2 regions of the Streptomyces sp. NPDC107454 genome follow, and region 2 is predicted to be linked to the other one. Evidence: riboswitches for the same ligand, from Rfam matches in the RefSeq annotation. Region 2 holds a riboswitch; the other holds the start of a gene.
The links. Region 2 has a riboswitch for cyclic di-AMP ahead of ACZ69M_RS17410 (C40 family peptidase). Riboswitches for the same ligand answer to the same signal wherever they lie in the genome.
Positions count from the first base shown of each region.

Region 1: it holds a riboswitch for cyclic di-AMP, as region 2 does, so the genes downstream of both, ACZ69M_RS07985 (M23 family metallopeptidase) here and ACZ69M_RS17410 (C40 family peptidase) in region 2, are expected to answer to the same signal.

Region 1 is NZ_JBVJPA010000003.1:76,197-81,183, reverse strand. It holds gene ACZ69M_RS07995 (tyrosine-protein phosphatase) at 1-53, opposite strand, end outside; gene ACZ69M_RS07990 (alpha-galactosidase) at 236-2,317, shown strand; cyclic di-AMP (ydaO/yuaA leader) riboswitch at 2,619-2,777, shown strand; gene ACZ69M_RS07985 (M23 family metallopeptidase) at 2,780-3,748, shown strand; gene ACZ69M_RS07980 (rhamnogalacturonan lyase family protein) at 4,003-4,987, shown strand, end outside.
Region 2 is NZ_JBVJPA010000006.1:372,525-377,511, forward strand. It holds gene ACZ69M_RS17400 (hypothetical protein) at 1-63, shown strand, start outside; gene ACZ69M_RS17405 (tellurite resistance/C4-dicarboxylate transporter family protein) at 129-1,103, opposite strand; gene ACZ69M_RS17410 (C40 family peptidase) at 1,199-2,368, opposite strand; cyclic di-AMP (ydaO/yuaA leader) riboswitch at 2,377-2,548, opposite strand; gene pcrA (DNA helicase PcrA) at 2,876-4,987, shown strand, end outside.

The DNA of each region.
Region 1 (4,987 bases), on a different contig from region 2:
AAGTTGCGCACTCCGGCCAGCTCCGGCTCGGTCGACGGCACCTGCTGCGTCACGGGGGCTCCTCCCATTGGACCGCCGGCGCTGCTCGGCGACGCTCGCCGACGGGAATCGCGCTTTCGACGATACGACATGGGTTCCTCAGGCAATGAAGTTGTCCACAGCCGTTGCCTCCCGGGTGAGACGCCGTTGATGATGTTGGTGATTGAGTGCGGATGTTCGAATCTGTGAGGGTTTGATGATCGAAATCGGCGAAGATGGTCGTACGTGGCTTCTTTCGGGTCCCACGAGCAGCTACGCCCTACGGCTGACCGACCTCGACGAACTGCTCCATCTCCACTGGGGGCCACGGATCACCCTCGCCGACGCCGAGTCGCTGGCCGCCCTGCCCGGCCCGCCGTACCGGCCCTTCGAGTCCCGGCTCGACGGGCGCGAGGAGTATCCCGTCGAGGGCGGCCCCCGCTTCGTACGCCCGGCGCTGTCCGTGCGGACGCAGGAGCGGCGCGGCACCGAGTGGCGTTTCGAGACGTCTTTCGTGGAGCAAAACGCCGACGGCGACGAACTGCGGCTGCGCTTCGCGGACGACGGGCTCGGCATCACCCTGCACTACCGGATGCGCGGCGACGTCGTCGAGCGCTGGGTGACCCTGGCCAACGAAGGACCTTCCCTGGAGCTGCTGCGCGCGGACTCCGCGACCTGGACGCTGCCCGAGCGCGACGGTTGGCGCCTCTCCCAGCTGCACGGGCGGTGGGCGGCCGAGTCCCGGCTCGCGCGCTCCCCCCTCACCTACGGTGAGAAGGTCATCGGCAGCCGCCGCGGGCACACCGGGCACCAGCACCTGCCGTGGGTCGCGCTGGACAGCGGGGCGAGTGAGGAGAGCGGCGAGGTCTACGGGTGCGCGCTCGGCTGGTCGGGCTCGTGGCGGATCTGCGTGGCCCAACTCCCCGACGCGCGCGTGCAGATCTCCGGCGGCGCGGGGTACGACGACTCCGGACTGCTGCGTCTGGAGCCGGGGGAGTCGTTCACCACCCCGGTCTTCGCGGGGCTGTGGAGCGACGGCGGCTTCGGCGCGGCGAGCCGGACGTGGCACGCGTACCAGCGGGCGTTCGTGATCCCGGACGCGGACCAGGACCGGCCGGTGCTCTTCAACTCCTGGGAGGCCACCCACTTCGACATCTCCGAGGAGCGGCAGCGGGAGCTGGCCCGGCGGGCCGCGGAGATGGGCGTCGAGCTGTTCGTCGTCGACGACGGCTGGTTCGGGGCACGGACGAGCGACCGCGCCGGGCTCGGTGACTGGGCCCCCAACCCGGACCGTTTCCCGCAGGGACTGAAGCCGCTCGCCGACGACGTGCACGCGCTGGGCATGCAGTTCGGGATCTGGGTCGAGCCGGAGATGGTCAACCCGGACAGCGAGCTGTACCGCGCGCACCCCGACTGGGTGCAGTTCCAGCCGGGGCGGACCAGGACGGAGTTCCGCAACCAGCTCGTACTCAACCTCGCCCGACCGGATGTCCAGGAGTACCTGTGGGAGCAGCTCGACGGTCTGCTCTCGAGCGCCCCGATCGACTATGTGAAGTGGGACTTCAACCGCTGCTTCACGGACGCCGGATGGCCCGGTGAGCCGTACCCGCAGAAGCTGTGGGTCGAGCACGTGGAGGCCCTGTACGGGCTCCTGGACCGGCTGCGCGCCGAGCACCCCGGGGTCGCCTTCGAGTCCTGCTCGGGCGGTGGCGGCCGGATCGACCTCGGCGTCATGGCGCGTACGGATCAGGTGTGGACCTCCGACAACACCGACCCGCTCGACCGGCTCGCCATCCAGCACGGCTTCAGCCAGATCCACCCGGCCCGGATCATGGCCGCCTGGGTCACCGACAGTCCGAACGCGCAGCTCAACGGTCGGATCAGTTCGCTGCGCTTCCGGTTCGTCAGCGCCATGGCCGGGGTGCTGGGGGTCGGCGGTGACCTGGCCGACTGGAGCGAGGCGGACCTCGTCGAGGCGCGGGAGTGGGTGGAGCTCTACAAGGAGATCCGGCCGGTCGTGCAGCGCGGCGACCTCTATCGGCTGCGGCCTCCGGAGGGCGGGCTGAGCGCCGTGCAGTACGTCCACGGCGACGAGACCGTCGTCCTCGCCCTGCTCCAGGCCCAGCATCACGGTGAGCCGGTCGCCCCGCTCCGGTTGCGCGGGCTCGATCCGAGCGCCGCGTACGAATGCCGCGAAACGGGCGAAATTCACCGAGGTGCGGTGCTGCTGCATCACGGGCTGAGGACAGGGCTGCGCGGGGACTTCGATGCGGCAATTGTCAGGCTATGCCGTATGTGAGTGATCTGTCCGTATTGGTACCTTAATTCCAGCTGGCCCTGGAATAAAGGGCCGTGGTGTGACCTGCGTGAGCAGCGTCATATTCGTGACGATGCGTTGCGGGCCCGCTTTCTCGATCCGCCCGCATTCCCGGGCGGATCGAGAATCGGCGGAGATCATTGTCCACGGAGGGTGACCGGAATTCAGGCCCGGATCAAGAAAGGCACGCGCACAGAAAAGCCACATGGTTGGCGATGCGCCCCCATCTCGCTTACGTTCGCCCTCAATCCGGACGGACGCCCAATCCTGCCGCCGCCCGGTATCCGCACACCCACCGGTAACCGGCAGGAGCGGGGGACCCACAGGTACCACGCCTGTTCCGGTCTCCGGAACGGCTAGGGGTATAGCCGCGCAGCCGCGTGGCCGGGCATCTCCAGCCCGCACCCGACAGCTCACCTCGCAGGCGCCGGAGAGGAATTCTTCATGCCCGCGAAGGGTAAGCACCGCCGACCCAAGTCCCAGCGTTTCTCACGCTCGATCGCCGTGGCCGGAACCGGTGGCGCCGCCCTCGCGCTGCCGCTGATGGGGGCCGCGGGTGCCCATGCCGCGACGCCGACGGCCGCGGTCTCGTCCACTCCGGAAAAGACCGCGTCCATTTACGGCGCGGCGGTTTCGGAAAAGACCGTGACGGTTTCGGAAAAGACGGCGACGACGTCCACGGTCTCGACGAAAACCTATTCGGTGAAGGTCGGCGACTGGCTCTCCAGGATCGCCGAGCGGCAGCACGTCAGCGGCGGCTGGCAGAAGCTCTACTCCGACAACCGCCAGGCCATCGGCAGCGACCCCTCGCTGATCCACCCCGGCCTGAAGCTCACGATCGGCGAGAGGGCCGCGTCGACCGACGACACCGAGCCGTCGACCAAGCCGTCCATATACTCGTCCGCCAAGACGTCCACGCGGTCGTCGGCGCAGTCGGCCGCCGGGTCGTCCGGCGCGGAGTACGCGCCCAAGAGCGAGGCCGCCGCCCCCCGGGCCACCGGCACCGGTTACACCCTGCCGGTCGGGGGCGCCACCATCGGCACCGGCTACAAGGTCGCCGGAAGCATGTGGTCCAGCGGCTATCACACCGGCGTGGACTTCGTGGTCCCGACCGGCACCACCATCAAGGCCGTCGCCGCCGGCACCGTCGTATCGGCCGGCTGGGGCGGCGCGTACGGCAACCAGGTCGTCATCCAGCACGCCGACGGCCGGTTCTCGCAGTACGCCCACATGTCCGCCCTGTCCGTCTCGGCGGGCCAGACCGTGACCGAGAGCCAGCAGATCGGTCTCTCCGGCGCGACCGGCAACGTCACCGGTCCGCACCTGCACTTCGAGATCCGCACCACCCCGAACTACGGCTCGGACATGGACCCGGTCGCGTACCTGCGCTCGCACGGTGTCACCGTCGGCTGACACCTGCCGCGCCTCTCACGTCTTCGAGTCACGTCTTCGAGGGCCGGACACCGCGATCGCGGTGTCCGGCCCTCGACGTTTGTCCACACGTCCGGCGTGGTCCTTTCATGATCGGCACATTGCGGTCTTGTGGCACCCGCGCACGAGGTCTCGACACGGTGCGAGAGTGACTGCACAGTGATCTCCGTAAGCGCTTTCTGCGCCTTCGGCGGTGGCATCGCGGCCGTCGTCGCCACCGCAAGGAGCACGCCATCGTGAGACCTCGAAGACTCGGCGTCGGCACCGCCGCCGCGCTGCCGGCCGGTCTGGTCGCCGCGCCCTCGCACGCCACCGAACAGCATCCGCCGCCGCGCCGGATCGTGGAGAACCTGGACCGCGGCCTGGTCGCCGTCCCCTCGGGCAAGGGCACCTTCCTGAGCCGGCGGTTACTCGGCACGGAGTACGCGCTCGGCGGACGGCGGCTCAACCAGGCGCCGGTCACCCGGTCGACCACGTACCAGGACGACAGCCGGGGCACCGGCACCTGCACCGTGCGTGCCGTCGTCAACGGCCATGAGCGGAAGCCGAGTTCGGCGGCGCTCGACTTCGCGCGGGGCTACGCCGGGATTCCGCCGGCCGCCGCCGACGGATACACCGTGCAACACGCCTGGCCCGGCGACCTCGACGGCGACGGACGCTACGAATTCGTCGTCAGCCGGCTCGCGCAGACCCGCGACAAGCCCGACCTCCTGGAGGCGTACACGCTCACCGGCGCGCGGCTGTGGCACGTCGACCTCGGCCCGGGCTCGTACACCCAGGTCGGCGGGAACGGCGCCAACGACCCCGCGCCCGCCGCGATCAGCGGCTCGACGCCGATCGGCGGCCACCGCAACGACGACAACGTCACCGTGTACGACCTCGACGGCGACGGCAAGGCCGAGGTCGGCACCGAGCGCACCCGGCAGCCCGTGCCCGACGACCTCGTCGCCGACGGCCCCTCCGGCGGGCACCTCGGCATCGCCCACCCCGACGGCGTACACCCCAGCCTCGTCACGAAGTTGGTCACCCGGGTCGGCGCCGGACGCGGCGCCTTCCGGATCCTCTTCCAGACCTGGGACTTCAACGGCACCGATCTGAACCGGCGTTGGAAGTACGTCGTCCCGGCCGGAAGTGGCGCCACCAGCTTCCACCAGGTCCGGACCGTCGACGTCGACCAGGACGGCAAGGACGAGATCGCCGACGGCAACTACGTCGTGGACA
Region 2 (4,987 bases):
CTGTTCGGGCTCGTAGGGCTGCTCACGACCGCGAACATCTTCATCGCGGTGCTCTGGACCTGACTGCCCCCCGAAGGCCCCCACGGACGGCTACGGCGCTTCCGGACGGCGTCACAGATGCCGGACCGCTACGGCTCCCGCGGACGCCTGACCGCTACGGCCACCACCGCCAGCCACGCCGCGACCGAGATCCACAGCAGCACCTGCCCGAGCCCCCTGAGCCCGCCGACTCCGATGGCGGCCGCGACCGACAGCGTCGCCACCGCTGTCATCCCCAGCGGGAACACGGTCGCCCAGCGCAGCACGTCGTAGCGCGGTCGGGGCCACAGGGCCTCCGCCACGGCCAGCACGCAGTACCAGCCGAGGACGAGCACGAGCAGCGCCTCGGTCACCCAGCGCAGCACGCCGTTGTCGTCGTCGTTCCACAGGTAGAGGTTCGCCTGGTACGCGAGGATCAGCTTCGACCCCGCCAGCGTCGAGATGGCGAGCGCTCCGCCCGCGACCCACTGGTCCCCGGCGCCCGTGGCGACCTCGCGGTAGTCGAAGTAGAACAGCGCCGCCGCGTAGAGCACGAGCCCCAGCCAGAACAGCACCAGCGCGGTGTGCGCGAGCCAGTCCGTGTGCGTCGCGGGGGCGAGCGTCGCGCCCAGCACCGCGAGCCCCTGCGTGGCCACGCAGCCGAGGAACACCCCTCCGGGCATACGGGGCCGCCATTGCCGTACGACCAGGAGGAGCAGGCCCGGCCAGAGCACCGCCGACAGGGCGAGCAGGGCCTCGGCCGGCACCTCCCACCCCAGCGTGACCAGCCGCGTGCCGAGCACGGTGGTCGCCGCGACCGCGGTGAGCGCGCTCGGTGTACCGGCCTCCGTCAGCCACCGCTCCCGCTCCCGCAGCAGCCGTACGACGAAGGCCGCGGCGAGCCCGAGCCAGCCGACGGCCGCCAGGACCAGCGCGATCCGGGACAGGATCTCGTAGCCGGTCTGCTCCAGCCCGATCGAGATGATGCCGGTGGCCAGGATCGCGGCTCCGGCGCCCGGCGGACTCTGCATCCAACAGGTGCGCAGGCCGGTCCACCGGGTACCGGGCGGGGAGATGGCTGACATGGGCCCGATGCTAAGGACCTTCGAGCGGGTTGGCGGCGGGCCACGCGCGCGTGGAGCTCGATGAGCCCCACGCGCGCGTGCCGGACGCCGAGGCGTTAGGCCGGACGCACCACGCTGTGGATGATCGACTCGCCGCCGTAGAAGATCGACTCCTCGCGGACGTACGCGCCCGGCTTGGGGGCGTGGATCATCATGCCGTTGCCGACGTACAGGCCGACGTGGCTGATGTCGTCGTAGAAGAAGACGAGGTCACCGGGCTTGATGTCGGAGAGCGGGACCGTCGTGCCCACGTTGACCTGGTCCCAGGTGGTACGCGGGAGATCGACGCCGGCGGCCTTCCAGGCGGCCTGCGTGAGGCCGGAGCAGTCGTAGGAGCCGGGCCCGGTCGCGCCCCAGACGTACGGCTTGCCGACCTGGGTGCGGGCGAAGGCGAGGGCCTTGTCGGCCTTGGCGGTGTACGAGGAGTCGGTGGCCGTACTCCCGGTGGTGGCGGTGGTGCCGGTGCTCCCGGACGTCGTCTGCTGCTGGGCGGCCGCCTCCTGGGCCTTCTTCTCCGCCGCGGCCTGCTGCTGCGCCAGTTCCGCCGCCTTGCGGTCGGCCGCTTCCTGCTTCTTCTTCTCGATCGCCGCGAGCCGCGTCTTCTCCTCGGCGGTCAGCTTCGACAGCAGGGAGCGGGCCTCGGCGAGCTTGTGCTGGACGTCGGCCTTGGACGTCCTCAGCGCGCTCTGCGTCGTGGTGAGCGTCTGCAGGCTCTTGGATGCCTCCGCGCGCTTCTTGGTGGTGGCGGCCTGCTCGGTGACGTAGTCGTCGACGGCCACCTTCTGGCGGCTGGTCAGCCGGTCCATCAGCTGGGTCTGGTCGAAGTAGTCCTGCGGATTGTCGGCCAGCAGGAGGGTCGCGGTGTCGGGGGCGGCGGCGCCGGTGCGGTACTGCGCCGCGGCGAACGAACCCAGCTCCTCGCGCGCGGTGTTGAGCTTCTCGGTGCGCTGGGCCACGTCGTCGAGGAGAGAGTCGACGCGCTTGCGCTGCTGGGCGGTCTTCTCCCTGGTCGCGTTGTACTTCTCGGTCGCTGCCTCGGCCTGGTGGTAGAGGTCGTCGACCTTCTTCTCGACCTCTTCGATGCTCGGCTTGGAGTCGGCCGAGGGCGCGGCGTTCGCCGTCTGGGAGAGCAGGGCCACGGAGGTGAGGGCCGCCGTGGCGAGGGCGGGGGTCCGTATACCCGCTATGCGCGTACCGGTAGGACTCCACTTGCGATGCGACGCCAAGAGAGACGACTCCTTCCGTCTTCCGCCTACCGAGTTAGCTGTCGGGTTCGGGCGGGTGCTTCCGGAAGGTTTGCCCTACGGTCCTTGCCCCAGCGGACAATTGGACCGATTCACCCCAAGGTCGGTTGGGTCCCCGGCTCCGGCTGCCTTACGGCGCACCGGACTCGGCGGAGGCCGCACGGCCCGGCGGTGTTCGCCGGTTGGGTCGAGCGGCCTGCCCGGCACGGTAGCCAACTCATAAGTGTTCTGTGAAGTTTGATGTGCGATATGCCCGATACATTTTTGTGACCTTGACCCTGGGAGCCACTGATCGGGACCGACTGTGGCTGACCGTGATGAACCGATCCTGAACGGTGACGGCATCCGCGGCGGAGAGGCCGGCGGAAAGAGTGGCGGAAAGCGATCAGGCGTTGTCACGGAAAGAGATCATGAGCGGTCGCGGAAAAACCGGTCGGGTTTTCAGGGTGGCCGCGGGTTGTCAGTGGGGCCGCCTAGACTCGGAGAGCGATGAGCAGCCTCTTTGATGACAGCTTTCTGGCGGACCTCAAGCCTTCCGGGGCCCACGAGGAAGAGCCCCCGCCGCCGCCCGAGGACGGAGCGCCGGAGCCGCTTCCGGACGACCTGTTCGGCGGCCGCTTCGACGCGCCCGCGAGCCGGGACGCCTACTACCGCGACGGCGCGCACCGCCCCGCCGTGGACCCGGCGGCCCTGCTGGACGGGCTGAACGAGAACCAGCGCGCGGCCGTGGTGCACTCCGGCTCCCCGCTGCTCATCGTGGCCGGCGCGGGCTCCGGCAAGACCCGGGTGCTCACCCACCGCATCGCCCATCTGCTGGGCGAGCGCCATGTCCACCCCGGCCAGATCCTCGCGATCACCTTCACGAACAAGGCCGCGGGCGAGATGAAGGAGCGCGTCGAGCAGCTCGTCGGCCCGCGCGCGAACGCGATGTGGGTGATGACCTTCCACAGCGCGTGTGTGCGGATCCTGCGCCGGGAGAGCAAGAAGCTCGGCTTCACCTCCTCGTTCTCGATCTACGACGCCGCCGACAGCAAGCGGCTGATGGCGCTCGTCTGCCGTGATCTGGATCTCGATCCCAAGCGCTTCCCGCCCAAGTCCTTCAGCGCCAAGATCTCGAATCTGAAGAACGAGCTGATCGACGAGGAGGACTTCGCCGCCCAGGCCGCTGGGGGCACCTCCCAGACGGAGTCTGGGGGAGGCTTCGAGAAGACCCTCGCCCAGGCCTACGCGATGTACCAGTCGCGGCTGCGCGAGGCCAACGCGCTCGACTTCGACGACCTGATCATGACCACGGTCAACCTGCTGCGCGCCTTCCCGGACGTCGCCGAGCACTACCGTCGCCGCTTCCGCCACGTCATGGTCGACGAGTACCAGGACACCAACCACGCGCAGTACGCGCTGGTGCGTGAGCTGGTCGGCACCGGCGCGCAAGACGAGGACACCCCGCACAGCGAGCACGACCTGCTCCCCGCCGAGCTGTGCGTCGTGGGCGACGCCGACCAGTCGATCTACGCCTTCCGCGGCGCGACGATCCGCAACATCCTCCAGTTCGAGGAGGACTACCCGAACGCGACGACGATCCTCCTGGAGCAGAACTACCGCTCCACTCAGACGATCCTCTCCGCCGCCAACGCGGTCATCGAGCGCAACGAGTCCCGCCGTCCCAAGAACCTGTGGACCAACGCGGGCGCGGGCGCGCAGATCACCGGCTATGTCGCGGACACCGAGCACGACGAGGCGCAGTTCGTCGCCGAAGAGATAGACCGTCTCACGGACGCGGGCGAGGCGAAGGCCGGAGACGTCGCCGTCTTCTACCGTACGAACGCCCAGTCCCGTGTCTTCGAAGAGATCTTCATCCGCGTCGGCCTGCCCTACAAGGTCGTGGGCGGCGTCCGCTTCTACGAGCGCAAGGAGGTCCGGGATGTCCTGGCCTACCTGCGTGTACTGGCCAACCCGGAGGACTCGGTCCCCCTGCGCCGCATCCTCAACGTGCCCAAGCGCGGCATCGGCGAGCGCGCCGAGGCGATGATCGACGCGCTCTCGCAGCGCGAGAAGATCAGCTTCCCGCAGGCGTTGAAGCGCGTCGACGAGGCGTACGGGATGGCGGCGCGGTCGACGAACGCCGTGAAGCGGTTCAACACGCTCATGGAGGACCTCCGTACGATCGTCGAGTCCGGTGCGGGCCCGGCCACTGTCCTGGAGGCCATCCTCGAACGCACCGGCTACCTCGCCGAGCTGCAGGCCTCGACCGACCCGCAGGACGAGACCCGGATCGAGAACCTCCAGGAGCTCGCCGCCGTGGCCCTGGAGTTCGAGCAGGAGTCCGGTGCGGGTGAGGGCGAGACGCCCGCCGGGCTCGCCGCCTTCCTGGAGCGGGTGGCCCTGGTCGCCGACTCCGACCAGATCCCCGACGAGGACGAGGACGGCTCCGGCGTCATCACGCTGATGACCCTCCACACCGCCAAGGGCCTGGAGTTCCCGGTCGTCTTCCTCACCGGCATGGAGGACGGCGTCTTCCCGCACATGCGCGCGCTGGGACAGGTCAAGGAGCTGGAGGAGGAGCGGCGCCTCGCGTACGTCGGCATCACGCGCGCGCGGGAG